Regions from separate parts of the Xanthomonas sp. NCPPB 901 genome, predicted to be linked through region 2. Evidence: predicted binding sites of a transcription regulator. Region 2 holds the regulator's gene; each other region holds the start of a gene.
The links. The regulator FliA, encoded in region 2, starts transcription of late flagellar genes. The targets are predictions, from matches to a motif close to TAAAGTTTNNCNNNCNNNGGCCGATAA.

Region 1: a site for FliA is predicted at 3,447-3,473, ahead of AC1PME_RS13345 (methyl-accepting chemotaxis protein). Genes of this name have one in related genera too.
Region 3: a site for FliA is predicted at 1,920-1,946, ahead of AC1PME_RS05275 (methyl-accepting chemotaxis protein). Genes of this name have one in related genera too.

The regions. Positions count from the first base shown of each region.
Region 1 is NZ_CM161511.1:3,176,389-3,186,779, forward strand. Features, by position in the region: gene sufD (Fe-S cluster assembly protein SufD) at 1-991, shown strand, start outside; gene AC1PME_RS13330 (cysteine desulfurase) at 988-2,238, shown strand; gene AC1PME_RS13335 (GNAT family N-acetyltransferase) at 2,414-2,950, shown strand; gene AC1PME_RS13340 (non-heme iron oxygenase ferredoxin subunit) at 2,947-3,279, shown strand; gene AC1PME_RS13345 (methyl-accepting chemotaxis protein) at 3,598-5,778, shown strand; gene upp (uracil phosphoribosyltransferase) at 5,917-6,549, shown strand; gene AC1PME_RS13355 (glycoside hydrolase family 9 protein) at 6,575-8,305, opposite strand; gene AC1PME_RS13360 (efflux transporter outer membrane subunit) at 8,494-9,993, shown strand; gene AC1PME_RS13365 (efflux RND transporter periplasmic adaptor subunit) at 9,997-10,391, shown strand, end outside.
Region 2 is NZ_CM161511.1:2,606,019-2,616,409, forward strand. Features, by position in the region: gene flhA (flagellar biosynthesis protein FlhA) at 1-1,277, shown strand, start outside; gene flhF (flagellar biosynthesis GTPase FlhF) at 1,448-3,085, shown strand; gene AC1PME_RS10935 (MinD/ParA family ATP-binding protein) at 3,072-3,956, shown strand; gene AC1PME_RS10940 (RNA polymerase sigma factor FliA) at 3,953-4,702, shown strand; gene cheY (chemotaxis response regulator CheY) at 4,722-5,114, shown strand; gene AC1PME_RS10950 (protein phosphatase CheZ) at 5,115-5,723, shown strand; gene AC1PME_RS10955 (chemotaxis protein CheA) at 5,991-7,739, shown strand; gene AC1PME_RS10960 (flagellar motor protein) at 8,275-9,015, shown strand; gene motD (flagellar motor protein MotD) at 9,023-9,970, shown strand; gene AC1PME_RS10970 (ParA family protein) at 9,970-10,391, shown strand, end outside.
Region 3 is NZ_CM161511.1:1,263,585-1,273,975, reverse strand. Features, by position in the region: gene AC1PME_RS05280 (DUF2339 domain-containing protein) at 1-1,744, opposite strand, end outside; gene AC1PME_RS05275 (methyl-accepting chemotaxis protein) at 2,001-3,077, shown strand; gene AC1PME_RS05270 (hypothetical protein) at 3,378-3,860, shown strand; gene AC1PME_RS05265 (hypothetical protein) at 3,914-4,375, shown strand; gene gap (type I glyceraldehyde-3-phosphate dehydrogenase) at 4,470-5,471, opposite strand; gene AC1PME_RS05255 (OmpW/AlkL family protein) at 5,631-6,260, shown strand; gene AC1PME_RS05250 (OmpW/AlkL family protein) at 6,509-7,129, shown strand; gene AC1PME_RS05245 (S1/P1 nuclease) at 7,277-8,089, shown strand; gene trxC (thioredoxin TrxC) at 8,247-8,684, opposite strand; gene AC1PME_RS05235 (OsmC family protein) at 8,681-9,160, opposite strand; gene AC1PME_RS05230 (rhodanese-like domain-containing protein) at 9,354-9,722, shown strand; gene AC1PME_RS05225 (ArsR/SmtB family transcription factor) at 9,727-10,068, shown strand; gene AC1PME_RS05220 (MBL fold metallo-hydrolase) at 10,065-10,391, shown strand, end outside.

The DNA.
Region 1 (10,391 bases), 570 kb from region 2:
GCCGGCCGGGGTGGAGCTGCAGCGCCTGTCGACCATCCTGCGCAGCGGCGACGATGCCATGCGCTTCCTCGGCCGCCGCTTCGAACGCAGCGACGAGGTGTTCGCCCGGCTCAACGCCGCCCTCGCCGACGAAGGCAGCGTGCTGCGGGTGGACGCCGGCGTGCGCGTGGAGCAGCCGTTGCACCTGGTGTTCGTCTCCACCGCCGCCGGGGCTGACCTGGCCTGGCACCACCGGCACCTGATCGAACTGCGCCAGGACGCGGCGCTGGCGCTGGTCGAGCATCACCTGCATGCCGGCGACGCCGCGCACCTGAGCAACAGCCTGGCGCACGTGCACCTGGCCGCCGGCGCGCAGCTGACCCACGCCCGCGTGCAGGACGACGCGGCCGGCGTCACCGCGCTGCTGCGCACCGACGCGGTGCTGGCGCGCGACGCGCAGTACCGGCGCGTGGACCTGGAACTGGGCGGCGCGCTGGCCCGGCACGAACTGAACGTGCGCCTGGAGGGCGACAACGCCCGGCTGGTCGCCAACGGCGTGCTGCTCGGCAACGGCCGGCGCCAGCTCGACACCCGCCTGGGCATCGAACACATCGCCCGCGACACCGCCTGCGAACTGCTGTGGCGCGGCGTCGCCACCGGGCGCAGCCGCGTGGCCTTCCATGGCGGCATCCACATCCGCCACGGTGCCGACGGCACCGACGCGGCGCTGTCGAACAAGAACCTGCTGCTGTCCGCCGACGCCGAGATCGATACCCAGCCGGTGCTGGTGATCGACGCCGACGAGGTCAAGGCCGCGCACGGCGCCACCGTCGGCCAGCTCGACGCCAATGCGCTGTTCTACCTGCGCTCGCGCGGCCTGCCGCAGGAGCGCGCGCAGCAGTTGCTGACCGCCGCGTTCTGCCGCGAGCCGCTGCGCGCGCTGGCGCCGGCGCAAGCCGAGTTCCTGCTGGCGCGGCTGGAGCGGGCGCTGAGCGCCGCAGGCGTGGCATGAACGGGCCCGCCACGCACGCCGCCACGCCGCTGGCGCCGGACTGGGACGCGGTCCGGCGCGACTTCCCGCTGCTGCTGCGCGAGGTGCACGGCAAGCCGCTGGTGTATTTCGACAACGCTAACACCGGGCAGAAGCCGCTGCAGGTCATCGCCGCGACCGATGCCTTCTACCGCCGCCACAACGCCAACGTCAGCCGCGCGGTGCACGCGCTCGGCAGCGAGGCCACCGAGGCCTATGAAGGCGCGCGGACCCGGCTGGCGCAGTTCCTCAACGTGCGCGCCGACGAACTGGTGCTGTGCAGCGGCGCCACCTTCGCGCTGAACCTGGTGGCGTACTCGTGGGCACTGCCGCGACTGCGCGCCGGCGACACCATCCTGGTGTCGCGCATGGAGCATCACGCCAACATCGTGCCGTGGCAACTGGTCGCGCAGCGCACCGGCGCCACCATCAAGGTGGCCGAGATCACCGCCGACGGCGCGCTGGACCTGGACGCGCTGCGCGCGGCGATGACCGCCGACGTCAAGCTGCTGGCCCTGACGCATGTCTCCAACGTGCTGGGCACGGTCAACCCGGTCCGCGAGATCTGCCGCGAGGCGCGCAAGCGCGGCATCGTCAGCGTCATCGACGGCTCGCAGGCCGCGCCGCACCGGCCGCTGGACGTGGCCGCGATCGGCTGCGATTTCTACGCCATCACCGGCCACAAGATGTGCGGCCCGACCGGCACCGGCGCGCTGTGGGCGCGGCGCGAGCACCTGCAGGCGATGCCGCCGTTCCTGGGCGGCGGCGAGATGATCAAGGAAGTCAGCTTCGACGGCACCGTGTTCAACGACCCGCCGCACAAGTTCGAGGCCGGCACCCCGAACATCGCCGGCTTCGTCGGCCTCGGCGCGGCGGTGGACTACCTGCAGACGCTCGGCCTGCAGCACGTGGAAGCGCGCGAGGCCGAACTGCTGGCCCACCTCACCGAGGAGCTGCAGCGGATCGACGGCCTGCGCCTGTTCGGCACCGCACCGGGCAAGGCCGCGGTGGTCTCGTTCCTGATCGAGGGCGCGCATGCCCACGACCTGGCCACCCTGCTCGACCTGGAAGGCGTGGCGGTGCGTTCCGGCCAGCACTGCGCGCATCCGCTGCTGCAGTTCTACGGCGTCGCCGCCACCTGCCGCGCCTCGCTGGCGTTCTACAACACGCACGAGGAAATCGAGCGCTTCGTGGCGGCCTTGCGCAAGGTGCGGACGCTGTTGGCGTGATTGGAGCCGGGAATCGGGAGTAGGGAATCGGGAATCGGGAATCGGCAAAGCACTGCACGTGCGGACTTCGCCTGGCAGAAGTGGTGCTCAAGGCGCCCTTCCCGCCTTGAGCGCGCGCATCTCGATTCCCGAGTCTCCATTCCCCATTCCCTGCGGCACGCCCTAAAATCGCGCCATGCACACCCTGACCTTCCGCACCGCCACCGTCGAGGACATCGACGCCATCGCCGCCCTGGTCACCTCGGCCTATCGCGGCGACAGCAGCCGCGCTGGCTGGACCACCGAAGCCGACCTGCTCGACGGCAACCGCATCGACCGCGAGGTGTTGCGCGCGGACATCCTGCGCCCGCGCAGCCTGGTGCTGCTGGCCGAACGCGACGGCGTGCTGATCGCCTGCGCGCACGTCGCCGACGAGGACGGTGCCGGCTACTTCGGCATGTTCTCGGTGCAGCCGCAGGCGCAGGGTGGCGGCCTGGGCAAGACCGTGCTGGCCGAGGCCGAGCGCATCGCCTGGCAGGAATGGCGGTTGCCGCTGATGCGAATGACGGTGATCGACCTGCGCGACGAACTGATCGCCTTCTACGAGCGCCGCGGCTATCGCCGCACCGGGATCAAGAAGCCGTTCCCCTACGGCGATGCGCGCTTCGGCCTGCCCCGCCGCGACGACCTGCGCTTCGAAGTGCTGGAAAAGCCGCTGGGCGGTGCCGCATGAGCGAGACCTGGACCTTCGTCTGCGCCGACGGCGCACTGCTGCCCGGCGAAATGAAGACGGTGTGGGACGAGGTGACCGCCACGCCGATCGTGGTGTTCAACTTCGACGGTCAGTTCTATGCGCTGGAAGACCGCTGCAGCCACGAGGACTACGAGCTGTCGCCCGGCACCTTCGACGCCGCCGCCGGCAGCATCGAATGCGTGCTGCATGGCGCCCGCTTCGATGTGCGCGACGGCCGCGCACTGTGCGCGCCGGCCTATGGCCCGGTGCCGAAATTTCCGGTGAAGTCAGAACACGGCGGGCTGTGGACCCGCGACGACCGCGACTGAGACCGCGCGTTTTCATCGCGCCACCGGCGTCGACCGCGCCTCTCGGCGGGTCGCCCGGTGCGCTTCTCTGCCTCTATGGCCCCCTGCGCTGCGCTCGTCGGGGCCCAGCGCCGTGCGCGTCCGCAAGGCCACAACTGGGATGGAAAGACCATCTCAATCGATCCAATTAAAGATCTCAATCAACTGGCCGCTAACGGAGAGACGAGGTAGACGAATATGCACTTCCGTCACGATTGCATGAAATATTCGTTGCATTTCGTATCAATCAGTGCCGCGACCGTCCCCTGGTACTCCCATTCCTCTTGCTAGGACCAGAGCATGACCGCTCTTCTGCATCGCTACAACGTCTCACGACGTCTCTCCTTCGCCTTCGGCCTGCTCATCCTGCTGTCCTGTGGGCTGGTGGTGGGTGGTCTGCTCACCCTCTCGCAAGCGCGCAGCCAGCTGGATACTGTCGCCCGCCGCACGGTTTCCACCATCGTCTACACCAACGAAATGCTCGACGCCAGTTCGGACATCGGCATCCAGTTGCGCAACATCGTGCTGCCGACCACGCAGGAAGAGAACATCGCCTTCGCCAAGATCATGGTGAAGGAACTGCGCCGCTATCGCGAGTACTGCGACAAGCTGTTCGCCATCCCCACTACCAGCCCGCGCGATCGCGCCCTGCGCGAGCAGATCAACCGGACCTACGCGCAGGCGACCGAGCTCAACCAGCAGGTGCTGGACTTGGGGCTGACCTACAAGTCCGACGATGCGATGAAGGTGCTGCTGTACCAGGCGGCGCCGGCCACCCAGCGCTGGCGCGAAGCGATCGGCGGCTATGCGGTCTGGCAGCGCAACAACGGCGAACAGGCCTATGCCACCGCCACCGCGGCAATGGACCGCGGCCGCATCCTGCTCATCACCGGCGGCGTGGCGGTGGTGCTGGTCAGCAGCCTGCTGGCGTGGATGATCACCCGCAGCCTCACCGTGCCGCTGGCCCGCGCCACCCGCGCCGCCGAGGCCATCGCCGATGGGCGCCTGGACAACGACGTGGCTACCGACGCGCGCGACGAACCCGGCCGCCTGCTGCTGGCGATGGGCCGCATGCAGACCCAGTTGCAGCGCTTCTCCCACGAGACCGCGTTGATGATCGAACTGCACGCGGACAAGGACATGAGCCACCGCATGCCGCAGGACTTCCCGGGCGTGTACGGCGAGCTGAGCAAGGGCATCAACACCATGATGTTCGAGCACCTGGACGCCTTTGTCGACGCCATCGGCGTGCTCAACGAATACGCCAACGGCGACCTGCGCCGCGACGCACAGCGCCTGCCCGGCAGCCGCGCGGTGCTGCACGAATCGATGGATGCGGCCAAGGCCAGCCTGCTGGCGATCAACACCGAGATCAAGCGCCTGGCCGCGGCCGCCGCGGCCGGCGATTTCAGCGCCCGCGGCGATGCCGGCCGCTTCCAGCACGACTTCCGGCTGATGGTGCAGGACCTCAACGCGATGATGGAGGTCAGCGATCGCAACCTGGGCAAGCTGTCGTCCCTGCTGCAGTCCATCGCCTCCGGCGACCTGACCGCGCGCATGCACGGCGACTTCCAGGGCGTGTTCGCGCAGATGCGCGACGACGCCAACGCCACCGCCGACCAGTTGACCGGCATCGTCGGCCGCATCCAGACAGCGGCGGTCAGCATCAACGCCGCCGCCACCGAGATCGCCACCGGCAACGACGACCTGTCGCGCCGCACCGAGCAGCAGGCCGCCAGCCTGGAAGAAACCGCCGCCTCGATGGAGGAACTGACCTCCACCGTGCGCCAGAACGCCGAGCACGCGCGCCAGGCCAACCAGTTGGCCGTCGGTGCCGCCTCGGTGGCCTCGCAGGGCGGCAGCGTGGTCGGCCAGGTGGTCGAGACCATGAGCGGGATCGAAGCCTCGTCGAAGAAGATCGCCGACATCATCAGCGTCATCGACGGCATCGCCTTCCAGACCAATATCCTGGCCTTGAACGCGGCGGTGGAAGCCGCGCGTGCGGGCGACCAGGGCCGTGGTTTTGCGGTCGTCGCCACCGAAGTGCGGACATTGGCGCAGCGCTCGGCCAATGCCGCCAAGGAGATCAAGACGCTGATCGACGACTCGGTCGGCCGCGTTGCCGAGGGTTCCGCCCTGGTCGACCAGGCCGGCAAGACCATGCAGGAGATCGTGGGTTCGGTGCAGCGCGTCACCGACATCATGGGCGAGATCTCCGCGGCCTCGCAGGAACAGACGGCCGGCATCGAGCAGGTCAACCAGACCGTGACCCAGATGGACGAAGCCACCCAGCAGAATGCGGCGCTGGTGGAAGAAGCCACGGCCGCGGCACGGTCGATGGAAGACCAGGCCGGGCAACTGGCCCAGGCGGTGGCGCTGTTCAAGATCGACACGGGCCACGCGGCGCCGGGCGTGACCCGCAGCGTCGCCGCGGCGCGCACCCAGGCGCCCGCCGCCGAAGTGCTCGCCCCCGCGGCCTGAGCCCGGCCTCGGCATGGCCTGCGACGCGCACGATCGGCGCGTCGCAGGCCATGCGCGCGGCATGCGCCGGCATCGGACACCTGGCGGCGCCGGAGCCGGCTGCGGCACACTGTGCGCCTCCCCCTTGCGAGCGCGCCCATGAAGATCGTCGAAGTCCGCCACCCGCTGGTGCAACACAAGATCGGCCTGTTGCGCGACGCGGCGCTGAGCACCAAGGGCTTCCGCGAGCTGGTCACCGAACTGGGCACCCTGCTCGGCTACGAGGCCACTGCCGACCTGGAGACCGAGACCCACACGATGGACGGCTGGGCCGGCCCGACCCAGGTGCAGCGCATCGCCGGCGCCAAGATCACCCTGGTGCCGATCCTGCGCGCCGGACTGGGCATGCTGCCCGGCGTGCTGGCGTTGATTCCCGCGGCGCGGGTCAGCGTGGTCGGCCTGCAGCGCGACGAGGAGACGCTGCAACCGGTGCCCTACTTCGAACGCCTCACCGGCCGCCTGGAAGAGCGCGATGCGCTGATCCTGGACCCGATGCTGGCCACCGGCGGCACCCTCATCGCCACCGTGGACATGCTCAAGCGCGCCGGCGCGCGGCGGATCAAGGGCATCTTCCTGGTCGCCGCCCCGGAAGGCCTGCAGGCGCTGGAAGCGGCGCATCCGGACGTGGAGGTCTACACCGCCGCGATCGACGAACGGCTCAACGACAAGGGCTACATCCTGCCGGGCCTGGGCGACGCCGGCGACCGCATCTTCGGCACCCGCCTGGGGTGAGCGGCGCCATCGCGCCGGCGGTGGCTCAGCGCTGCAGGTTCTGCAGCGCCGCGCTCACGTACACCAGCGGCGCGTTCCAGTTGATCGCCACTTCGTTGGTGGCGTAGCTGCATTCCTTGTCCAGGTACGACAGTGCTGGCAGCTTCGACACGTAGGCGTGCTTGCAGGCCTCGGCATCTTGCTGGCCCGGCTGCGGGCCGCCGACCAGCAGGCCGGGGACCGGCGTGGCCACGCCGTCGGCGATGGAGATGCGATGGTGGATGTGCATCGGCGAGCGCGCGCCGATGCCGGTGACGAAGGACATGCCCAGCGGATTGCGGCCGAGCACGTAGTCCAGCTGCGACTGCGCGGCCTGCAGGTATTCGGGCTTGCGCTGCAACTGGTAGGCCTGCAGCAGCATCATCGCCTGGTTCATCGCGGTGCCGTTGCTGCCCCAGTGGAAGTCGGCCTCGCGCATCGTCACCCGCCAGGCCGACCCCTGCCAGACCTGCACCAGGTGATCGGCCAGGCCCTCGATCTCGCTGGCGATGCGCGCCTGGTCGGCGCGCGGGGTCAAGCGCGCGCGGTGCTGCGCCAGCGACATCCAGGCCAGTCCGCCGACCTGGCGCCAGTCCGGCACGCTGGCCGGCACGTCGCGCGCCATCGCCGCCGCATAGAACGCGTCGTCGGCGGTGGCCAGGTACAGCTCGGTCGCGGCCCAGGCGAATTCGTCGTCGAACTGGTTGTCCCCGTAGGTGCCGGTGTGCACGTCGTCCGGCTGCCGGTAGGCCACGTCCGGGTGCGCCTGCGCCCACGCCCAGGCGCGCCGCGAGGCCTTGAGCATGCGCGTGGAGAGGCCGCCGAACTGCGCATCGAACGGCGCATAGACACGGCTGGCCTGGGCCATCACCGCGGCGAAGTCGAGCGTGGCCGCGGTGCTCTTCTGCACCACGTAGCGCGGCGCGCGCGCCTGGTCCGGCATCTGCATGCCGGCGAAGTCCAGGTTGGTCAGCTTGTGGTACACGCCGCCGTCGTGCGGATCCTGCATCGCCAGCAGCCACTGCAGGTTCCAGTCGACCTCGCGCAGGATGTCCGGCACCCCGCCGCCGCTGTCGGGAATGCCTTCCGGATGCGCGGCGAAATACGCCGGGAACTGCTCGTAGGCGGCCAGCAGGGTGTAGACGGTGATGCCGGAGTTGACCACGTACTTGTTGTAGTCGCCGGCGTCGTACCAGCCCTTGGGAGCGGCGATCACGGTGCCGGCCGGGCGCTCCGGCGAGGCCGCCGAGGCATGCACCAGCACCTGGTCGTCGGGATGCCCGGCGGCACGCGCGTGGCGGCCGGCGTAGGCGCCGTCCAGCGCGGTGCTGGCGCGGTTGTAGTAGTAGGCCTTGAGCGCGGCGCGCGACAGCGCGTTGTAGGCGTCCTCGCCGATGACGAAGCTGTCCGACGGCGGCAGGCCGTCGACCCGCAGGCGGTAGCGGCCCGGCGTGCGCAGCGCGGAAAAATCGGCGATGCGTACCGTCTGCTGCGCCGGCGGCCAGGTCGCGGCGGCGCCGAGCGTGCCGCGCAGCACCACCTCGTCGCTGTCGGCGCGCGCGATCGAGAACGCCTCGCCGTGGCCATCGGGCACCACCGCCAGCTTGCTCGCGGCAGGCAGGAAACCGACCTGATTCAGGCGGATCGGCGATGGCACGGAGGTGTCGGCGCGCGAGGTGCAGCCGCCCAGCAGCACGCAGGCGAGGAACAGGCAGGACAGGGGATGGGGCAGCTTCATGCGCCGATACTGGCCGGCCATGATGACGGCTGCAAGCGCCACGTCGCAGGCATGCCGGGCACGGCCTGCGGCCCGGCCGGCGACGGCCGCAGGCGGCCTCGCTGACAGCGCCGTCAGCGCGGCGTCAGCGTGGGGTTGCCCTGCGGCTTCTACGGTGAAGGCCCGTTTCCGCTGCCGGCGCCGCCCCCGTGATCGCCCTGCCCCCACCACCCGCTTCCCGTCGCCTGGCGCCGCTCGCGCGGCGGCTGAGTGCGCCGTTGCTGAGCGTGCTGCTCGGCGGCTGCATGGCCGGCCCCGACTACGTGCGCCCGGCGCCGCCGGCCACCGCGCAGCAGCCGTTCGCGGAAGCCGACGGCCACTGGACGCCCGCCGCGCCGGCCGCGGCCGACCCGGCGGTGGCGTGGTGGACGCGCTACGGCGATCCGCAACTGGATGCGTTGGTCGACCAGGCCGACCGCGCCAACCAGACCCTGCGCCAGGCCGAGGCGCGCTATCGGCAGGCGCAGGCGCTGCTCGGCAGCGCGCGCGCGGCCGAGGCGCCGACGCTGGGCGTGCAGGCCTCGGCCGGACGCGCGCGCACCGTCACCCCCAAGCCGGACCTGCGCGACACCGATGCCGTGGGGCTGAGCGCCAGCTGGGAGCCGGACTTCTGGGGCCGGGTCCGGCGCAGCGTCGAACAGGCCGGCGACAACGCCCAGGCCAGCGCCGCCGACCTGGCGCAGGCGCGGCTGTCGCTGCAAGCCGCGGTGGTGGCCGACTACCTGCAGTTGCGCTTCGACGACCAGACCCTGGCGCTGTACCAGCGCACCCTGGCCGGGTATCGCGACGCGCTGCGGCTGACCCAGGCGCGGCTGCGCGCCGGGGTCGCCAGCGACGCCGACGTGGCCGCGGCCGAAGCCACCCTGCAGGGCACCGAAGCCGCGTCGACCGATCTGGCGCTGTCGCGCCGGCAATTGGACCACGCCCTGGCGGTGCTGCTCGGCCGCACCCCTTCCGAGTTCTCGCTGGCGGCCAGCGACGCACCGCTGCCGGCGTTGCCGCCGACCCCGGCGGCCCTGCCCTCGGCCCTGCTGCAGCGGCGCCCGGACATCGCCGGCGCCGAGCGACGCATGGCCGCGGCCAATGCCGGCATCGGCATGGCCGTGGCGGCGTGGTTCCCGACCCTGTCGCTGAGCGCCAGCGGCGGCTACGACGGCGCCGGGCTGGCCTCGCTGCTGAGCGTGCCGAACCGGGTCTGGGCGGTGGGCGCGGCGCTGGCCGGCACGCTGTTCGACGGCGGCGCGCGCCGCGCGCAACGCGCGCAGGCGCAAGCCACCTTCGATGCGGCCGCCGCGAGCTACCGGCAAACCGTGTTGAGCGCGTTCCAGGGCGTGGAAGACCAACTCGCCGCCACCCGCGAACTGGCCCGCGAACAGCAGCAACAGCGCCGCGCCGCCGATGCCGCGCAGCAGGCCGAGCGCGTGCTGATGGATCAGTACAAGGCCGGTACCGCGCTGTACAGCGCGGTGATCGCCGCCCAGGCCAATGCGCTGGACGCGCAACGCAGCTTGCTGCAGGTGCAAGCGCGCCAGTTCGGCGCCCAGGTCGCTCTGCTGGTCGCGCTGGGCGGCGACTGGGACAGCACTCGTCTCCCCGCCGTGCGCGGCGCCTCGCCGGGCGCCACGCCGGCTCCAGTCGTCTCGGAGTAACCCATGTCGACCGCCGCTCCCGTCCGCCCCGCCGATCCGCCGCCGCCTCGCGCCACGCCGCGGCGGCGCTGGCCGCTTGTCGTCGCCGCATTGCTGGTCGCGTTGCTGCTGGCGCTGTGGCTGCGCCCGCGCCAGGCGCCGGCCGCCGCCACGCCACCGGTCCCGGTGACCAGCGCGCCGGTGCTGCGCCAGGATGTGCCGATCCGCCAGACCGGGATCGGCACCGTGCTGCCGATCGCCTCGGTGACCGTGCACTCGCGCATCGACGGGCAACTGATCGACGTGGGCTTCGCCGAGGGCCAGGACGTCAAGGCCGGGCAGGTGCTGGCGCGGTTGGATCCGCGCACCTACCAGGCGCAATTGGCCGCGGCCACCGCGCAGCAGGCCAAGGACCGGGC
Region 2 (10,391 bases):
GCGCCTCGCGCTCGCAGGACATGGGCGCCTCGATGATGGGCCAGGTGTTCGGCCAGCATAAGGCGCTGGCGGTGGCCGCGGCGATCATGGGCCTGGTCGGCCTGATCCCGGGCATGCCCAACGTCGCTTTCTTGACGCTGGCGCTGATCCTGGGCCTACTGGCCTGGAAGATGTGGAAGCGCAGCCTGCAGCCGCCGCCGGCCGCCGCCGAAGCGGCGCCACAGGCCGCAGCCGCGGCCCAGGCCAACGCCGAACTGGGCTGGGACGAACTGCGCCCGATCGACCCGCTGGGCCTGGAAGTCGGCTACCGGCTGATCCCGCTGGTGGACAAGGCCCAGGGCGGCGAGCTGATGGCGCGGATCAAGGGCGTGCGCCGCAAGCTGACCCAGGACATCGGCTTCCTGGTGCCGCCGGTGCATATCCGCGACAACCTGGAACTGCCGGCCAACGCCTACCGCCTGCTGGTGCACGGAGTCCCCGTGGCCACCGCCGACATCCATCCGGACCGCGAACTGGCGCTGGACCCGGGCGGCGCCCTCGGCAAGATCGACGGCATTCCCGGCAAGGACCCGGCATTCGGCCTGGACGCGATCTGGATCCAGCCGCACCTGCGCGCCCAGGCCGAGACCATGGGCTACACCGTGGTCGACCCGGCCACGGTGATCGCCACCCACCTCTCGCACCTGATCCGCGAGCACGCCCCGGAACTGCTCGGCCACGAGGAAGTGCAGCAGCTGCTGGCCACCCTGGCCAAGAGCGCCCCCAAGCTGGTCGAGGACCTCACCCCCAAGGCGCTGCCGCTGTCGGTGGTGGTGCGCGTGCTGCAGAACCTGCTGATCGAGAAGATCCCGGTGCGGCAGCTGCGCAAGATCGTCGAAGCCCTGGTCGAACACGCCCCGCAGAGTCAGGAACCCGGCGCGCTCACCGCCGCGGTGCGCAACGCCCTGGGCCGTTTCATCGTCCAGGAGATCGCCGGCATGGCCCCGGAACTGCCGGTGTTCACCCTGGCCCCGCAATTGGAACGTGTCTTGCAAGACTCCACCCAGGGCAACGGCGCGGCGCTGGAACCCGGACTGGCCGAACGCTTGCACCAAAGTCTGGCGGACTGCGTGAGCAAGCAGGAAGCGCGCAACGAACCGGCCGTGGTGCTGGTGCCGGCGCAGGTCCGCGCCGCCCTCGCCCGCCTGGTCCGCCACAGCGTCCCCGCGCTGTCGGTCCTGTCCTACAGCGAAGTGCCGGAAGACAAGCGGCTGAAGCTGGTGGGCACGATCAGTTGAGATGACGGGAATCGGGAACAGGGAATGGGGAATCGTCCCCCTGTCCCGGAAGCGGAGAGAGCAATGAACACGATCACCACAACCCAGACACGGCACCGCGGCCCGCCACGTATCGGCACCGGCAGCGCGTCCATTCCCCATTCCCCGTTCTCCATTCCCGGCTTCCACCCATGAAGATCAAACGCTTTGTCGCCCCCGACATGCGCACCGCCTTCCGGATGGTGCGCGACGAGCACGGGCCGGATGCGGTGATCCTGTCCAACCGGCGCACCGACGAGGGCATCGAGATCGTCGCCGCCAGCAACTACGACGAAGCCCTGGTGCAGCGGGCGCTGGATGCGGTGCGCCCGGACGAGGCGCCGCGCGCCGCCGCGGCGGCGCAGGCCCCGGCCGCGGCCGCCCCGCGTGCCGCACGCGGCGACAGCGCCGCGGCCAGCCCGGCGATGGCGATGATGGCCGCGATCAGCGAACGCCGCGGCAATGCCGCGCCCGCCGCCGCCGCACGGCCGCTGACCCAGCCGGCGGCGCTGGCCGCCTCGGCCATGCCGGGCGCGGCCGCCCCGGCCGCCGCCGCGCGCCAGCCCGCGCCGGCCAAGGCTGCGGCTGCGGCTGCGGCTGCGGCTGCAGCTGCGGCGGTGGCGCCAGCGCCGGCCCGTGCCGAGTTCAGCATTCCCGAGGACGTGTTCCGCAACGCCCCGATCAGCGTACCCCTGCCCAGCCCGTTCGCCGCCACCCCGGCGCCGGCCGCCGAGGCCGCGCCGGCCTGGCGCGACGACGTCGCCGCGGTGGCGCTGACCCCGGTAAGCGCCCCGGCCGCGCCGATCGCGCCGGCGCCGGCCGCTGCCGGAATCCCGGCGGCCGCGGCACTGGCGGCGGTGCCGACCTTCCCCGCCCCGCAGAACGACGAACAATTGACGCAGCTGCGCGACGAACTGGCGCTGATGCGGCAGATGATCGAGCGCGAGATGAACCGCCTCACCGACGAGCGCCTGCGCGGCTCGCCGGTCCGCGCCCAGGCGCTGGAGCTGATGGACGACTACGGCTTCGACAGCGGCATCATCCGCGACGTGGTCATGCAGATCCCCGCCGACCTGGAGCTGCACCGCGGCCGCGGACTGATGCTGGGCCTGCTGTCCAAGCGCCTGCCGATCGCCGCGCTGGACCCGCTCGAGGAAGGCGGCGTGATCGCCCTGATCGGCCCGACCGGCGCCGGCAAGACCACTACCATCGCCAAGCTGGCCTCGCGCTTCCTGGAGCGCCATGCCGCCCGCGACGTGGCCCTGGTCACCACCGACACCATCCGCGTCGGCGGCCGCGAACAGTTGCACAGCTACGGCCGCCAGCTCGGCATCGCCGTGCACGAGGCCGACAGCGACGCCGCGCTGCAGCTGCTGCTGGAGCGCCTGGCCGACTACAAGCTGGTCCTGATCGACACCGCCGGCATGGGCCAGCGCGACCGCGCCCTGGCCGCGCAGCTGCACTGGCTGCGCGCCTCGCGGGTGGTCCGGTCCTTGCTGGTCCTCCCCGCCAACGCCCATTTCTCCGACCTGGACGAGGTGGTGCGCCGGTTCGCTGGCGCCGACCCGCAGGGGGTCATCCTGACCAAGCTGGACGAGACCGGGCGGTTCGGCAGTGCCTTGTCGGTGGTCGTGGACCACCGCCTCCCCATCACCTGGGTGACCGATGGACAGCGTGTGCCGGACGACCTGCACCGCGCCAACGCCGCCAGCCTGGTATTGCGCCTTGAAGATTTGCGGCGCGCTGCCGATAAGCCCTGTACTCCGGAGCAGACCCATGCCGTCGCGTGACTACGTCAATCTGACCAATGCCTTTCCCCTGTCGGCGACGCGCAACGAACCGCTGGGTCCGGTGCGGACCATCGCCGTGACCGGCGGCAAGGGCGGCGTGGGCAAGACCAACATCTCGGTCAACCTGTCCATGGCGCTGGCCGACATGGGCAAGCGCACCCTGCTGCTGGACGCCGACCTCGGCCTGGCCAACGTCGACGTGCTGCTGGGGCTGACCCCCAAGTTCACCGTGGCCGACCTGGTCGCCGGGCGCTGCACCCTGGAAGAGGTGCTGATCGACCTGCCCAACGGGCTGATGGTGGTGCCCGCCGCCTCCGGCCGCCGCTACATGGCCGAGCTGCCGCCGGCCCAGCACGTGGGCCTGGTCAACGTGTTCTCCGAGCTGCAGCGCGAGCTGGACGTGATGATCGTCGACACCGCCGCCGGCATCACCGACAGCGTGCTGACCTTCTGCCAGGCCGCGCAGGACGCGGTGGTGGTGGTCTGCGACGAGCCGGCCTCGATCACCGACGCCTACGCCCTGATCAAGGTCCTCTCGCGCGAGCGCGGCGTGGACCGGGTGCAGATCGTCGCCAACATGGTCCGCGACCTCAACGAAGGCCGCCTGCTGTACGACAAGCTCAGCCGGGTCTGCGAGAAGTTCCTCGGCGACGTGTCGCTGAACTACCTGGGCTGCGTGCCGCAGGACGACTGGCTGCGCCTGTCGGTGCAGCGCCAGCAGCCGGTGGTCAAGGCCTACCCGTCCAGCCCGTCGGCGCAGGCGATCGCCGAGATCGCCCGGCGCACCGCGCGCTGGCAGGCGCCGACCGCCCCGCGCGGCAACGTCGAGTTCTTCGTCGAACGCATCATCCAGCGCGGGGTGGCCGCATGAACGCCGCCGCCCACTACCGCGCCGTCCAGCGCAACAGCGCCAACGACTACATCGCCCAGCACTCGGACCTGGTCCGGCGCATCGCCCACCACCTGGCGGCGCGGCTGCCGGCCAGCGTCGAGATCGACGACCTGATCCAGGCCGGCATGATCGGCCTGATCGAGGCCTCGCGCAGCTACGACGCCGAACAGGGCGCCTCGTTCGAGACCTACGCCTCGATCCGCATCCGCGGCGCCATGATCGACGAGATCCGCCGCGGCGACTGGGTGCCGCGCTCGGTGCACCGCCGCGCCCGCGACGCCGCCTCGGCGATCCGCAAGATCGAACAGAGCACCGGCCGCGCCGCCGCCGCCAACGAAGTGGCCGCGGCGATGGACATGCCGCTTCCCGAATACCTGCGTTTGATGGAAGATGCCGCCCGCGGCCAGGTGCTGAGCCTGGAGTCGCGCATCGAGGACCATGGCGAACTGGATACCATCGCCAAGGGCGGACCCAATCCGCAGCAGATGCTCGAGCGCAGCGAATTCGGCCGCGAGCTGGGCAAGGCCATCGCGCAGTTGCCCGAACGCGAGCAGTTGGTGCTGTCGCTGTACTACGAGCAGGAATTGAACCTCAAGGAAATCGGCGCGGTGCTCGGGGTCAGCGAGTCGCGCGTGTGTCAGATCCATGGCCAGGCCACGGTACGGTTGCGCGGACGCCTGAAGGCGTTCGAGGTCGCCGATGCCGGTCTGGAAGACGAAGAATAGGAACCCTTAGGAGTCAGTGGTGAACAAGAACATGCGGATTTTGATCGTGGACGATTTCTCGACGATGCGACGCATCGTCAAGAATCTGCTCGGCGATCTGGGCTTCACCAACACCGCCGAGGCCGAAGACGGCAACAGCGCCCTGGTCGCGCTGCGCTCGGCGCCGTTCGAGTTCGTGGTCACCGACTGGAACATGCCGGGCATGACCGGCATCGACCTGCTGCGCAACATCCGCGCCGACGACAAGCTCAAGCACCTGCCGGTGCTGATGGTCACCGCCGAGGCCAAGCGCGAGCAGATCATCGAGGCCGCCCAGTGCGGCGTGAACGGCTACATCATCAAGCCGTTCACCGCGCAGACGCTGCAGGAGAAGCTGGGCAAGATCTTCGAACGCCTGGGAGCGACCGCCTAAATGGAAGCTACCGCCGAACGCACCGCCCTGATCGAACGCCTGCAAGGCGCGCTCGACGCGCTGGAAAACGGCGACGAGGCCGGCTGGCGCAGGGAGATCGACACCCTCGCCGCCTGGCGCACACGGCCGATGATGCAGGGCCTGAGCCGGCTTGCGCGCGATCTGGGGCAGGCGCTCGGCGAACTGCCGGTGGTGCCCAGCGAGGCCGGCGAACTGGACGATGCCTGCTCGCGCCTGGACCACGTGGTGGAGATGACCGAACAGGCCAGCCACCGCACCCTGGACCTGGCCGAGGAATGCCGTGCGCTGGCCGACCAGCTGGCCGCCGGCGGCCTCAGCGGCGACCAGGGCGAGATCCTCGACAAGATCCGCCACAACCTCACCGAAATGGCCCTGGCGCAGAGCTTCCAGGACCTGACCGGGCAGATCATCCGCCGCGTCGCCGGCATCGTGCGCCGCGTGCACGAGGGCTTCGGCGCGCTGGGTCTGCCGCCGAAGGAAGAACGCAAGGCCGACGGCACCCTGGCCGGCCCGGTCCTGCCCGGCCTGGATCGCCACGGCGTGTCGCAGCACGACGCCGACGACCTGCTGTCCGGACTGGGACTCTAGAGCGTGCCCGGGCGATTGGACTAGGCCACGCCGCACTCGGGTGCGCGCACGGCGAGAAAGAACGAGGGAATTTATGTCAACAGACGACCGCATGATGACGCAGGATCGCACGCACCCAAGCGCGGCCCTTCGGGTTGCCGTGTCCGCTCCCCAGGCGGCCGCGCACGGCTTGAACAGGCGGTCGGCCTGTCGCGGCGCCGCGCGCAGCCACCTGGCAACCGGACACGCCAACGTGGCCGATTGCAACCGCGCGGGCAGGCTCTAGCCATGAGCGCCGTACCCGACGACATCGCTGCCGACTTCATCATCGAGGCCCAGGAGATCCTGGACCGGCTCGGCGAGCAGTTGGTGTCGCTGGAGCAGGCGCCCGAGGACAGCGGCCAGCTCAACGCCGTGTTCCGCGGCTTCCACACGCTCAAGGGCGGCGCCGGCTTCCTGGCGATCACCGCCATGGTCGAGCTGTGCCACGCCGCGGAGGAAACCCTGGGCATGGCCCGTGCCGGCCAGGCCACCCTGCAGGCGCAGCACTTCGACGCCGCCCAGCAGTCGCTGGACTACCTGCAGTCGATGCTCGACGCGTTCGGCAACGGCCAGGAGCCGCCGCGCGCGCCGGCGGAACTGATCGCGCAGTTCGACGCGCACGGCACCGCCGCGCCGGCCCCGGCCAAGAGCGCCGCGCCGGCGCCGGCAGCAGCCCCGGCCACCGCCGCCGCGGGCGATGCGGACCTGATCAGCGACGACGAATTCGAGGCGCTGCTGGACCAGTTGCACGGCGATGCGCCGCCGGCGGCCACGCCGCAGGCGCTGCAGCCTGCGCCACGCGCGCCCAGCGCCGCGCCCAAGGCCGCGGCCGCCCCGGCCAAGGCCGCCGAGCCCGAGCAGACCGTGCGCGTGGACACCAAGCGCCTGGACGCGATCGTCAACCTGATCGGCGAACTGGTGCTCTCGCGCAACCGCCTCAAGACCCTGCGCGTGCGCCTGCGCGACGAGGAACTCGACCGTGCGGTCAGCAGCCTGGACATCGCCACCGCGCGCCTGCAGTCGGCGGTCATGCGCACGCGCATGCAGCCGGTCGGCAAGGTGTTCTCGCGCTTCCCCAAGGTGGCGCGCGACGTCGCCCGCTCGCTCAACAAGGAAGTGGAACTGGAACTGGTCGGCGCCGACACCGAACTGGACCGCAACCTGGTCGAAGCGCTGGCCGATCCGCTGGTGCACCTGGTGCGCAACGCGATCGACCACGGCATCGAGGCCCCGGCGCTGCGCGAGGCCACCGGCAAGCCGCGCGGCGGCCACGTGCGCCTGTCGGCGCAGCAGGAAGGCGACTACGTCAGCATCGAAGTGCAGGACGACGGCGCCGGCATCGACCCGGAACGGCTGCGCGCCAAGGCGCGCGAGAAGGGCCTGATCGACCCCGAGGCCGCCGCCCGCCTGAGCACCGAGGAATGCCTGCACCTGGTGTTCCTGCCCGGCTTCTCGACCAAGTCCGAAGTCACCGACATCTCCGGCCGCGGCGTCGGCATGGACGTGGTGCAGTCGCGCATCCGCGAACTCAGCGGGCAGATCCAGATCCAGTCGGAGCTGGGCCGCGGCAGCCGCTTCCTGATCCGCGTGCCGCTGACCCTGGCGATCCTGCCGACCCTGCTGGTACAGGCCGGCGACACCGTCTATGCGCTGCCGCTGGCGCGCGTGGTGGAAGTGCTGCATGCGCCGCGCCGCTCGCTGGGCTGGTTCGACGGCCGCGCCGTGCTCGACCGGCAGTCGCACACCCTGCCGCTGGTGGACCTGCGCCAGTGGCTCAACATCGACGCCCCGCAACTGCCGCTGCTCACCGTGGTGGTGCTGCAGGCCGGCGAATCGCGCATGGGCCTGGTCGTGGACCAGGTCCGCGGCCGCGAGGAAGTGGTGATCAAGCCGCTGCCGCGCTCGCTGCGCGGCCTGCCCGGCTACGCCGGCGCCACCCTGATCGGCGACGGCCGTCTGGCGTTGATTTTGGATGTGGATGGCTTGAAGGCCTGAGAGCCGGGAGTGGGGAATGGGGATTGGGGAATCGTAAGAGCAGGGTTCCTTGCGCCTTCTTGTCTTCTGCGGTGAAACCGGGAATGGGGAATGGGGATTCGGGAATCGCAAAAGCGGCCCCGTGCGCCTCGTTTTTCCCTGTGGGAGCGGCTTCGGCCGCGACGCGGTGAGGCTGGGATTCGGGAATGGGGATTCGGGAAGCGCAACAGCGGTTCCCCGCTGCTATCCCTTCCTTGTGGGAGCGACTTCAGTCGCGACGCGGTAAAGCCGGGCGTGGGGAATCTGCATTGGCGAAAGCGAATGCCCCTGGCCTCCTGTCTCTCGCCGACGCATGTCGCAGTGCGCGCCGGCGACACGCCGAGGTCCGCGCGTCGCGGCTGAAGCCGCTCCCACAACAGCCGACCCCAGATTTCCGTGCGGCTTGCCTTTGCGAATCCCCACTCCCGATTCCCCAATCCCGGCTGCAGCGAATCCCGAATCCCCACTCCCGGCCCCCTACCATCAAGTCCCAAGCCCCGTTGCCGATACCTCTTGCATGGACAAGCTCAGTCTCATTGGCCTGCTGTTGGCGATTCTGTCGCTGATCGGCGGCAGCATCCTCAAGGGCGCCGGCATGTCGGCGCTGTGGTCGCCGGCTGCGTTCGTGATCGTGATCGTCGGCACCGTGGCCGCGATCCTGGTGCATACCCCGCCGGCGGTGTTCCGCCGTGCGTTCCAGATCGCCAAGTGGATCCTGTGGCCGCCGCCGAGCGATCGCCAGGCGCTGCTCAAGCAGATCGTGGAATGGAGCAATATCGCCCGCCGCCAGGGCCTGCTCGGCCTGGAGAACCAGGTGCCGCAGCAGCAGGATCCGTTCGTGCGCAAGGGCCTGCAGATGCTGGTGGACGGCGTGGAACCGGAGGCCATCCGGCACATGCTGGAGATCGACCTGGAAGGCCAGGAACATTGCGACCTGGCCGCGGCCAAGGTGTTCGAGGGCATGGGCATCTACGCGCCCACCCTTGGCATCATCGGCGCGGTGCTGGGCCTGATCGCGGTGATGAAGAACCTGGCCGACCCGAGCAAGCTCGGCCACGGCATCGCCGCCGCCTTCACCGCCACCATCTACGGCATCGCCTCGGCCAACCTGCTGTTCCTGCCGATGGCCGCCAAGCTCAAGAGCGTGATCAAGCGCGGCTGCGGCGAGCGCGAAATGGTCATCGAAGGGTTGATCGCCATTGCCCAGGGCGAGAACCCGCGCAACATCGAATCGAAACTGGCCGGATTCTTGCATTGAGTTCCGAATGGCCCGCAAGCACGCCCACGACGAGCACGCCAACCACGAGGCATGGGCCATCCCCTATGCCGACCTGATGACGTTGCTGCTCGCCTTCTTCGTGGTGATGTACGCGTTGTCCACGGTCAACGAAGCCAAATACCGGGTCATGGCCGACGCGATGAGCGCCGCGTTCGGCGGCACCCCAACGACGCTGCGCCCGGTGCAGGTCGGCGACCATGCATTGCAGGGCCAGGGCGGCGAACGGCCGACCCCGATCAAGTCCAGCCCGGCGCTGACCCTGCCCGACCCCAACCGCCTGCCCTCGGGCACCGCGCAGCGCGGCGACGACCTGCGCGATGCGCAGCAGTTGCGCCGTGCGCAACGCCAGCTCGACAGCATCGCCGACCGCCTCGGCGCCGCGCTGGCGCCGCTGATCCAGAAGAAGCTGATCACCGTGCGCCGCGCCGGGCTGTGGATCGAAGTGGAGATCAACAGCGACATCCTGTTCGGCTCCGGCTCGGCCGCGCTGGACCAGAGCGCGCGCGCCACCCTGGCGGAACTGGCGCAGGTGCTGGCCGGCGTGCCCAACGGGGTGCGCGTGGAGGGCTACACCGACAACACCCCGATCGCCACCCAGCAGTTCCCGTCGAACTGGGAGCTGTCGGCGGCGCGCGCGGCCAGCGTGGTCCACCTGTTCGCCGACCAGGGCCTGCAGCCCTCGCGGCTGTCGATGATCGGCTACGGCCAGTTCCGCCCGCGCGCCAGCAACGACACGCCGGCCGGCCGCAACGCCAACCGCCGCGTGGTGCTGGTGATCCTGGCCGATTCCGGCGCCAGCGGCGATGCGACGCCGTCGGCCTCCGACCGTTTGAGCGCCGGCGCCGCGCCGGCCACCACCACACCCCCCGCCGCGGCGGCCGCCGGCAACGCCGGCGCGCCCCGCGCAGTACCTGCCATTGAAGGAGTCAACTGATGCGCATCTGGGCGATCGCCAACCAGAAAGGTGGCGTGGGCAAGACCACCACCACGCTGGCCCTGGGCCGTGGGCTGGCCATGCTCGGACACCGCGTGCTGATGCTCGATCTCGATCCGCACGCCTCGCTGACCCGGGCCTTCGACGTGCCGCAGGAACCGCAGCCGCCGGGCGTGCTGGACCTGTTCGCGACCCCGCCGGGCGAACTCGCCGCGCTGGCCCGCGACACCGCCGTCGAGCGCCTGAGCTTCGTCTGCGGGCAGACCGCGCTGGCCACGCTGGAACGGCGCAGCGCCAACCAGCCCGGCCTGGGCCTGGCGCTGCAGCAGGCGATGGCCCGCCACGCCGGCCAGCACGACTACATCCTGCTCGACTGCCCGCCGACCCTGGGCCTGCTGATGATCAACGCGCTGGCCGCGGC
Region 3 (10,391 bases), 1.3 Mb from region 2:
CGGCGGCGAGCCAGCCGCTGACCGCCGCCCAGGCCAGCAACACGTCGGCCCGCGCGTCGGCGTCGACGAAGCGCAGGATCTCGGCGACGCCGATCCCGCACCACCAGGCCAGCCCCCACAGGTAGTAGCCCAGCGCCGGCAGGACGGCGCGTCCACGCCGGTAGCACCAGGCGCTGGCGAAGCCGGCCAGCGCCAGCAGCAGCGCACTCATGCAGGTGGCATTGGCCACGGCCTGGGTGTCCTGTGACGCCGCGTCCAGGCCCAGGGCGAAGCCGAACGCGGCCGCCAGTTGCAGCCCGGCGCCGCTGAGCTGCGGCAGCCAGCGCCGCTGGCGCAGGCCCAGCCACACCAGCGCCGCGCCCTCCAGCGCGAACACGCTGGCGGTGGCACGCGCGGACAGCGCCAACGGCACCGCCAGCGTGGCGAACCCCACCGCCAGCACCGCATACGCCTGCCCCAGCAGCGCGAAGCGCGCGCGCCGGATCAGCGCCGCCGCCAGCAGCGCGTAGATCGCCGCCAGGCCCAGCGCGCACAAGGCCAGCGGCAGACCCTCGCCGCGCAGCAGCCCAGCCTGCAACGAGAACGCGATCAGCGGCGTGCCGAACAGCAGGCTGCCGTCGATCAGGTTGGCGCGCGCCGCCTGCCGCCGCGCGTACAGGATCGGGATCAGCAGGTAGAAGGCGAAGAACAGCAGCAGGAACGGCTCGGTGCTGGCGAACTGCTCGGGCCGGTACTGCAGCACGCCCCACAGCGTGCCGATGCCGAAGGTGAAGCCGAATCCGAGCAGGTTCAACACCCGCCACGGCCGGTACCAGGCGATCGCGAACACCGCCGCGTTGAGCAGCGCGTAGTAGGAGAACAACGCGACATGGTTGCCGCTGCCGGTGGACAGCCACAGCGGCGCGAGGAAGCCGGCCAGCGTGCCCAGCACCGCCAGCGTGCGCGACTCCTGCGCCACCGCCAGCACGCACATCCCCGCGACCAGGGCGATGCTCAGCGCCAGCGCCGCGCCGGCCGGAATCAGCCCGGACAGCTTGAACGCGGCGAACACGGTCAGCAGCAGCACGCCGATCGCCCCGCCCTGCAGAGCCAGCGCGAAGCTGCGCTTGCGCGTGCGCTGGCGCCAGCCGAAGGCCAGGCCGGCCAGCGACGCGGCGGCGATGCCGGCGTAGCGCAGCTCGATCGGCATGCGCAACCAGCCCTGGTCGCCGGCGTACTTCAGCAGCGCGGCGACGCCGGCCAGCAGCACCAGCATGCCGATCTTGACCGGCACGTTGCCTTCGGTGAACCAGCGCTTGATCCCGCCCAGCAGCCGCTCCACCGGATCCGGCCCGCGCGGCGCGACCGGCTCGGCGGCGCGTGCCTGCGCCTGCCGCTGCTCGGCCTGCGCGACCGTCGCCGCCAGCGCCGCGAACCGTTCCGCTTGCGGCTGCGCCGGCAAGGGCGGCGGCAACGGCGGTGGCGCGACGGCATCCTCCACGGCCTGGCGAGGCTGCGGGACGTCGTGGGGCGCATCGGTCCGCGTGCCCTCGGCCTCGCCTCCGGCGGTGGCGGCCTCTCCGGCGGTGGCCGCGGACCCGGCCCACCCCGTCGCGGGCGCCGCCGTCGACGCAGCCATCCCTGCCACCCGCGCCTCCAGCGCGGCGAGCCGCTGGCGCAGGCGCGCCTGCCCGACCAGGGCCACGATCAACAGCACCGGCACCGCCAGCACCGCCAACACCACCAGCACGATCAACATCTCCATTCGACTCGCATCTCCATAGCGGTGGCGCGGCGCCCGCGGCGCGCATCCGGCGCCCGGCGGCGCCGGGCCTGGCGCAGATGGTAGACGAGTTCGGTGCCGGCATCGGCCCACTGGCCAGGCCGCAAGCCAGGCAGGGCAAGGCCCCACGTTCCGACGAACGGTCTTCACGCCGCCCTCAAGGCGGTAGACCGACGGCCGCTACACCCCTTATCGCGCCGTCCGTCTGCTGTTCCCTCCCACCCCACCGGCAGCATGCATGAACCTACCCGCCCACCCCGCAGAAGCGGGGATCGATGACCATATCCGCGCCGTCGTCGGCCTGTCCGACCAGTTGCTCGGCCAGCTGCGCCGCTCCTTGCAGGGCATCGACGCGATCAACCGCACCACCCACATGATCTCGATGAACGCGCGCATCGAATCGGCGCGGATCGGCGCCGCCGGACGCGGCTTCAGCGTCATCGCGCAGGAAATGGACGGGCTGTCGCGGCGCGTGGCCGAGGCCACCCAGGACCTGGACAAGGTCGCCGCACGCACCAGCGCGGAGATGCGGCAGACCCTGGGCCGCCTGCAGGACGACGTGCGCCGCACGCGGCTCAGCGAACTGGCCCTGAGCAACATCGACCTGATCGACCGCAACCTCTACGAGCGCAGTTGCGACGTGCGCTGGTGGGCCACCGACGCCGCGGTGGTCGCGGCCGCGCGCGCCGACAGCGATGCCGAGGCGCTGGCCTACGCATCGCGGCGCATGGGCCAGATCCTGGATTCGTACACGGTCTACTTCGACCTGATCCTGGCCGGAAGCGATGGCCGCATCCGCGCCAACGGCCGGCCACGGCAGTTCGCCTCGGTCGGCAGCGACGTCTCCGCGCAGCCATGGTTCGAGCACGCGATGCGCACCCGCAGCGGCGAGGACTTCGGCTTTCAGGACGTGCACGCCAGCGCCCTGGTCGATGGCGAGCGGGTGCTGGTGTACGCATGCACGGTGCGCGATGGCGGCCGCGTCGACGGCCGCGTGCTGGGCGTGCTGGGCATCGTGTTCCGCTGGGACGCGCTGGCGCAGACGATCGTGCAGCGCACGCCGCTGTCCGAATCCGAATGGGGCCGCAGCCGGGTCTGCATCCTCGACGCCCAGGGTCAGGTGCTGGCCGACTCGTCCGGGCGCATGCTGCAGGACCGCATCGACTTCGACGGCCGCGACGCCTTGTTCAAGCAGCCGCGCGGCGCCATCCTGATCGACCTGGACGGCCGGCCGCACTGCATCGCGCATGCCGCCTCGCCCGGCTACGAAACCTACCGCACCGGCTGGCACTCGCTGATCCTGCAGGCGCTGTAGGGACGCTGTCGCACGACCAACCACGGAGGGGGCGCCGCCGACTGCGCCACGTTCCAATGCAGGTCCCGGCTGCCGGACAACTTCCAGGCAACCACCATCCACCGTCTGCAATCGCGGACGGGGGATCGCGCGGGCGGCGACGCACCATTGGCTGCGTCGTTGCCCGCGATTCCATCGCCCCCTGAAGGCGAGCACGCAAGGGCGCTTGTCGGCACCAGCCGAGCGTGATAGAACTCGCGCCAGCGTGCGCTCATGCGCCCGCCCATGGACCCAGCACCGCCTAGACCAAGGATGTCAGCAATGCATCGGTTTCGTCGCTCCCGCGCCCTCCCCGTGCTGTGCACTTTTGCGCTCTTGGGCGCGTCGCCTCTCGCCTCGGCCGACATGTTCGGCAGCCCCGAAGAAATCGCCCGCAGCTGGGTCGGCCACGACGCCGGCGAATTGATGCTGCAGTGGCCGGTAGACCGCGGCCTGTACGTCTCGGAAAACCCGGAGACCAACGAAACCGCCTATACCTACAACTTCGGCATCGACGCGCATTACCGGACCGATTACTGGACGACGCAGGGCGCCGTGATCGGCCAGGTCGGCGGCGGCAACGGTGTCGCTCCCACGCCGGTCTTCCAGCAGGAGTTGCACAGCCAGACCACCTTCGTGCCGACCCAGTACCACTGCGAAGTCACCTTCGTCGCCAATGCCGAAGGCATCATCACCCGCTACGACTTCGCCGGCAGCAAATGCAATCCGTACTTCAAGAGCTGGGGCCGGCCGAAGAAAAAGTAAGCGCCGGGCCTGCCGTCCGGCGTCCTCTCCCTCTTTGACAAAGGCAATCTCCGATGACCGCAAACAAACCTCTCGCCCGTCTGGCCTGGTCGGCGATCGCGTTGACGCTGTTGGCGGCGGCCGCGCCGGGACTCGCCGCTGAACCGCGCCATGGCACCATCACCGCACTGGAGCCGATCGAGAACAAGGGTGATGACGTTCCAGAAAAAACCAAGAGATTCGCCAATCTCGGCGCGGCGCTGGGCAGCACGGCCAGCAGCATTCTAGGCATCAAGAGCGAGGCGTCACCGATGGTCCAGAACGTTGCCAAGACCGCCGGCACCGAAGCGGGAAGAAGCGCCGGCGCCAAGATCGCAGGCAATGGCGACGCGGCGCACTACATGGTCAAGATCCGTTTCGACAACAAGTCGCAGGTCGTCGTGCCCAAGGCCAGCAGCGAAATCCACGGCCTGGCGGTCGGCAGCCGGGTCACCGTCACCGGCAGCGGCGAGAACATGCAAATCGCCGCCGAGTGAGCGCGACACCGGCGCCACGCGCGACCCGGCACCGCTTCATCACCCACAAAAAAAGCGCCTCGCGGCGCTTTTTTTGTGGGCGGCAGAATCCGCCTTACTTCGCCACCACCTTGACCATTTCCAGGCACTTGTTGGAATAGCCCCACTCGTTGTCGTACCAGGACACCAGCTTGACGAAAGTGCCGTCCAGGGCGATGCCGGCATCGGCATCGAAGATCGAGGTGCGCGCGTCGCCGCGGAAATCGGTGGCCACCACCTTGTCCTCGGTGTAGCCGAGGATGCCCTTCAGCGCGCCTTCGCTCTGCGCCTTCACCTCGGCGCAGATCTCGGCGTAGGTGGCCGGCTTCTCCAGTTCCACGGTCAGGTCGACCACCGACACGTCCGAGGTCGGCACGCGGAAGCTCATGCCGGTGAGCTTCTTGTTCAACTCCGGGATCACCACGCCGACCGCCTTGGCCGCGCCGGTGCTGGACGGAATGATGTTCTCGAGGATGCCGCGGCCGCCGCGCCAGTCCTTGTTGCTCGGGCCGTCCACGGTCTTCTGGGTGGCGGTGGCCGCGTGCACGGTGGTCATCAGGCCGCGCTTGATGCCCCACTTGTCGTTGATCACCTTGGCCAGCGGCGCCAGGCAGTTGGTGGTGCAGCTGGCGTTGGAGACGATCGCCTGGCCGGCATAGGTGCTGTCGTTGACGCCGTACACGAACATCGGCGTGTCGTCCTTGGACGGCGCCGACAGGATCACCTTCTTGGCGCCGGCGTCCAGATGCTTCTGCGCGGTTTCCTTGGTCAGGAACAGGCCGGTGGATTCGATGACCACGTCCACGCCGACCTCGCCCCACTTCAACGCCGCCGGATCGCGCTCCTGGGTCAGGCGGATCTTCTTGCCGTTGACCAGCAGATGGCCGCCGTCGACCGACACCTCGCCTTCGAAGCGGCCGTGCACGGAGTCGTACTGCAGCATGTAGGCCAGATAATCCGGCTCGAGCAGGTCGTTGATGGCGACGATCTCGATGTCGCTGCCGAAATTCTGCACTGCCGAGCGCAGCACGTTGCGCCCGATGCGACCGAAACCGTTGATGCCGACCTTGATTGCCATTTCAGTAGCTCCTGCGGCCGCGCCTGGCGCGGCGGATGGAAGGGGAATCGCATTCTAGCAGGCCGGCCGAGCCACGCCGGACACGCCGGTTTGATCAGGATCAAGGCGGCGCGGGGCGGCGCGCCGGACACTGCGCCCACACCCAACCGAGACTCCACCATGCGTACCACCTCCCCCCTCCTGCTCAGCGGCCTGGCCGCCGCCCTGACCCTGTGCGCCCTGCCGGCGCTGGCGCAGTCGCAAGGCGACTGGACCCTCGGCCTCGGCGCCCACCAGGTCAACCCGAAGTCCGACAACGGCACGCTGGCCGGCGGCACCCTGCCGCTGCGCATCGACAGCGACATCCGGCCGACGGTGACCTTCGAGTACTTCGTGCACCAGGACCTGGGCGTGGAAGTGCTGGCCGCGCTGCCGTTCGAGCACGACATCAGCGTCAAGGGCGTGGGCAAGGTCGGCAGCACCAAGCACCTGCCGCCGGTGGTGTCGCTGCAATACCACTTCAACAGCGCCGGCAAGCTCTCGCCGTTCGTCGGCGCCGGCCTCAACTACACCACGTTCTTCAGCGAGAAGACCAGCGGCGCGCTGGCCGGCAGCAAGCTCAGGCTGAAGGACTCCTGGGGCCTGGCCGCGCACGCCGGCGTGGACATCGCGCTCACCGACAGGTCGGCGCTGCGCGTGGACATGCGCTGGATCGACATCGACAGCAAGGTCAAGGTCAACGGCAGCGACCTGGGTACCGCGCACATCGACCCGCTGGTGTACGGCCTGGCCTACGTGATGAAGTTCTGAGCCGGGCACCGGCGCCGCCGCGCTGCGCGGCGCCGGTGACAGCAGGACCGCCGCCGCGCGTCGCGGCGGCGCCCTCCTGGCCGCGGCCGTGCCGGCTCCGCGCGGCATGCCGCGCACGCGACCAGCCGGATCGCGGCGCGTCCGCCCCGCTTCTCTGGCAGACTACGCGCCACACGGATGTGGATCGGTGCCCACCGGGCCGACACGGGGATTCGCATCCGCCCACTCGTCGTCCACCGGGGTCTCCCATGCCGCCACGCCTGTTCCGTCGCCTTGCCGTCGCCGCCCTCGCCAGCATCGCCCTGCCCGCCGCGGCGCAGTCGGCCGGCCACTTCACCACCAGCTACGGCCTGCACGGCATGGTGCCGGGCGGCTCCAACGGCACGCTGCGCGGCAGCGACCAGCGCTTCGACGCCGACACCGCACCGGCCGTGTCGTTCAGCTACGAATACTTCTTCCGCGGCAACCTCGGCGTGGAGATCCAGGGCCTGGTCGGCCAGCAGAAGATCGGCGTGGACCGCGGCGGCGACATCGGCAGCGCCTGGATGCTGTCGCCCACGATCTCGCTGCAGTACCACTTCAACGGCAACGGCGACATCTCCCCGTTCGTCGGCGTCGGCCTGAACTACACCGCCTTCCTCGGCAACGACGGCAAGGGTGCGTTTTCGTCCAGCGACGTGAAGTTCAAGGACAGCGTCGGCCCGGCGCTGCATGCCGGCGTGGACTTCGCCGTCGGCGAGCGCAGCGCGATCCGCGTGGACGCGCGCTGGACCGGGATGCGCAGCGACGTGGAGGTCGATGGCAGCACGCTCGGCAAGGCCAAGCTCGATCCCATCACCTACGGCGTCGCCTACCTGATGTACTTCTGAGCCAGCGTAACGGGCCGCGTCCACGGGCGCGGCCTGGAGTGGCCGGCACACCTGCTGCCGCAGCGTTGCCCCCGTCACGCTGAGCCGCAGCGCAACGGACCCGGCATGGGTCATGGCCGCGTCGTCGTCGCCGGCTAGAATCCGCGCATGAAAACCTCTTCCCTCGTTTGCGCCGCGCTCGCCGCGGCCCTCGCCGCCGCGCCGTCCGTCGCCTTCGCCTGGGGCCCGCTGGGCCACCGCCTGGTCGCCGATCTCGCCGCCACCCAGCTCACCCCGCAAGCCCGCGCGCAGGTCCAGACCCTGCTGCAGGGCGAACCCGAACCGACCCTGGCCGGCGTCGCCAACTGGGCCGACCAGCTCCGCGAACACGATCCCGACCTGGGCAAGCGCAGCGCGCGCTGGCACTACGTCAACCTGGCCGAAAACGACTGCCACTACGAACAGACCCGCGACTGCCCGGACGGCAACTGCGTGGTGGAGGCGCTGCGTCGCCAGGCCGCGATCCTCGCCGACCGCAGCCAGCCGCAGGCCGCGCGCGCGCAGGCGCTGAAGTTCGTGGTGCATTTCGCCGGCGACGTGCAGCAGCCGCTGCATGCCGGCTATGCCCGCGACAAGGGCGCCAACACCGTGCAGATCCAGTTCGAGGGCAAGGGCACCAATCTGCACTCACTGTGGGACAGCGGCCTGCTGCGCAGCCGCGGGCTGGACGAGCAGGCCTACCTGGCCGAGCTGGAAAAGCAGCCGTTGCCGCCGCCATCGCCGGCCGGCAGCGCGCTGCCGCCGCCGGCGGCCGCCTGGGCCGAGGCTTCCTGCAGGATCATGATGCGCCCGGGCTTCTATCCGCCTGGCGCCAAGCTGCCGGCCGATTACGTGACGACCTGGCGGCCGGTGGCCGAGGCGCAATTGCGCCAGGCCGGTGCCGACCTGGCGGCGACCTTGAACGCAGCGCTGGCCAAGTAATCGCGGCTGGCGGCTGGCGCCGGTGCCGCGTGCCCTGACGCGCGCGCCCTGGTTGCCCGCGCAGGAGCGGCGTCAGCCGCGACGGCGTTATCGACACGCCTGTCGTGGCTGAAGCCGCTCCTACGGGAACGTCACGGTCGGGCCCGGGATCATCGCGTCAACCGGCATGCGCCCGCGCCCAGCGCACGATCTCGGCCGCACCGATGGCGCCGCTGTGCCGGCCGAGTTCGCGACCCTGGTGCAGCAGGAGCAGGGTCGGAATGCTGCGAATGCCGAAGCGCCCGGCTAGCGCCGGCTGCGCCTCGCTGTCCAGCTTGCCCAGGCGCAGCCGCGGCTCGAGCTGCGCGGCCGCGGCCGCGAAGTGCGGCGCCATGCTCCGGCACGGGCCGCACCATGGCGCCCAGACGTCCACCAGCAGCGGCAGGTCGCTGCGCTCGGCATGCGCGGCGAAGGTGTCCGCGGTCAGCGTCACCGGCGTGGCGTCGAACAAGCCGCGATGGCAGCGCCCGCACTGCGGCCCCGCGACCAGCTTTGCCGCGGGCACGCGGTTGAGCGCCGCGCAATGCGGGCAGGCGACATGCAGCGGCTCGCTCATGCCCCGGCCTCGATGCTCTTGTCGCCAAGCAGCACCGTGCCCTGCGCATCCTTGACCGTGACCTGCACGTCGATGCCCTGGCGCACGCTCTGGGTGACCACGCAGAACTGCTCGAACTGGGCGAGGATCCGCTCCAGCTGCGCATAGTCCTGGTTGGCGCCGGGCAACTGCAGCTCCACCGAGGCCTGCGGAATCCGCCAGAAGCCCTCCGGATTGCGCATCGGCGTGGCGGTGATGTGCGCGACCACCCCGGCCGGATCGTTCTTGTACTTGCGCATCGCGAACAACAGGCTCGCCGCCAGGCAATTGGCGATGCTGGACAGCAGGATCCGCGAAGGATTGGGCCCGCGCTCCTGGCCCAGCGGCGGGGTTTCGTCGCTCAGCCAGGGCTCCAGCGCGGTTTCGTCGAAGCGGATGCGGAACGCGAAGTCCGTGTCCTGCTCCAGGGTGACGCGGATCGGATCGCCGATGGGCATCGTTTTACTCCACTCCAGTGACTCCACCGACTCTACGCCCGCGCCAGCAAGGCCATGTCGACGCACCGTTTGCATCACGCGCAACTGGCGCACGGCGAAGGTGACGCGGCGCTGTCCAGGCGATGCATGCGCCTGCGCGCATATTAGCGTCGGCTGATATGATGCACCGCACCATTCCCCTTCGAGCGCTCCCATGCCCGCCTCCTCCGTCCAAGCCCTGGTCGATCGCGCGCGCGCCCAGATCCACGAAACCCCCGTCCATGCGGATGCCGCCACCACGCCACTGCCCGGCGAATGGATCATCGACGTGCGCGAGCCCGGCGAGTTCGCCATGGGCCACCTGCCCAATGCCATCAACATCCCGCGCGGCATCCTCGAGTTCCGTCTCGATGCCGATCCGGCACTAGCCCGGCGCGACCAGCCGATCCTGCTGTACTGCGCCAGCGGCGGCCGCTCCACGCTGGCGGCGCTGAGCCTGCAGCATCTGGGCTATACCGCGGTGCGCTCGCTGACCGGCGGCTTCCTCGGCTGGACGGCGTCCGGCGGCCCGGTCGATTTTTGAGGCGGTGCTGCGCTCCTTCGCGTACGCGCCGGAATTCGGCGCGCACGCCGGCGACGCCGCGCGCCTGCTGAAGCGGCTCGGCAACGAGAAACGGTTGCAGCTGTTGTGCCTGCTGGCCGAACGCGAGCAATCGGTCGGCGAACTCAACGCCTGCGTGGACCTGAGCCAGTCGGCGCTGTCGCAACATCTGGCGCTGCTGCGCGAGGATGGGCTGGTGCGGACCCGCCGCGACGGCCAGACCATCTACTATTCGCTGGTGCCCGGCCCGGTGCAGCGCATCCTCGAGGTGCTGCACGGCATCTACTGCAGTGCCGCGCCGCCCGCCGCCACCAGGAGCGATCGATGAGCCAGCGTCCACACGTCCATCCCTTTCACCATGCCGGGTCCGGCACCTGGAGCTATGTGGTGGAGGACGGCCACGACGCCGCGGTGATCGACCCGGTGGTCGGCTACGACCCGCAGACCGGCACACTGGACGACGCACCGGCACAGGCGTTGGCCGCCTGCCTGAGCGAACGCGGGCTGGAAGTGCGCTGGATCCTCGAGACGCACGCCCATGCCGATCATGTCTCCGCCGCGCAATGGTTCAAGCAGCGCTGGCCGCAGGCGACGCTGGCGATCGGCGACGGCATCCGCGAGGTGCGCGCCCGCTTCGCGCCGCAGTTCGGC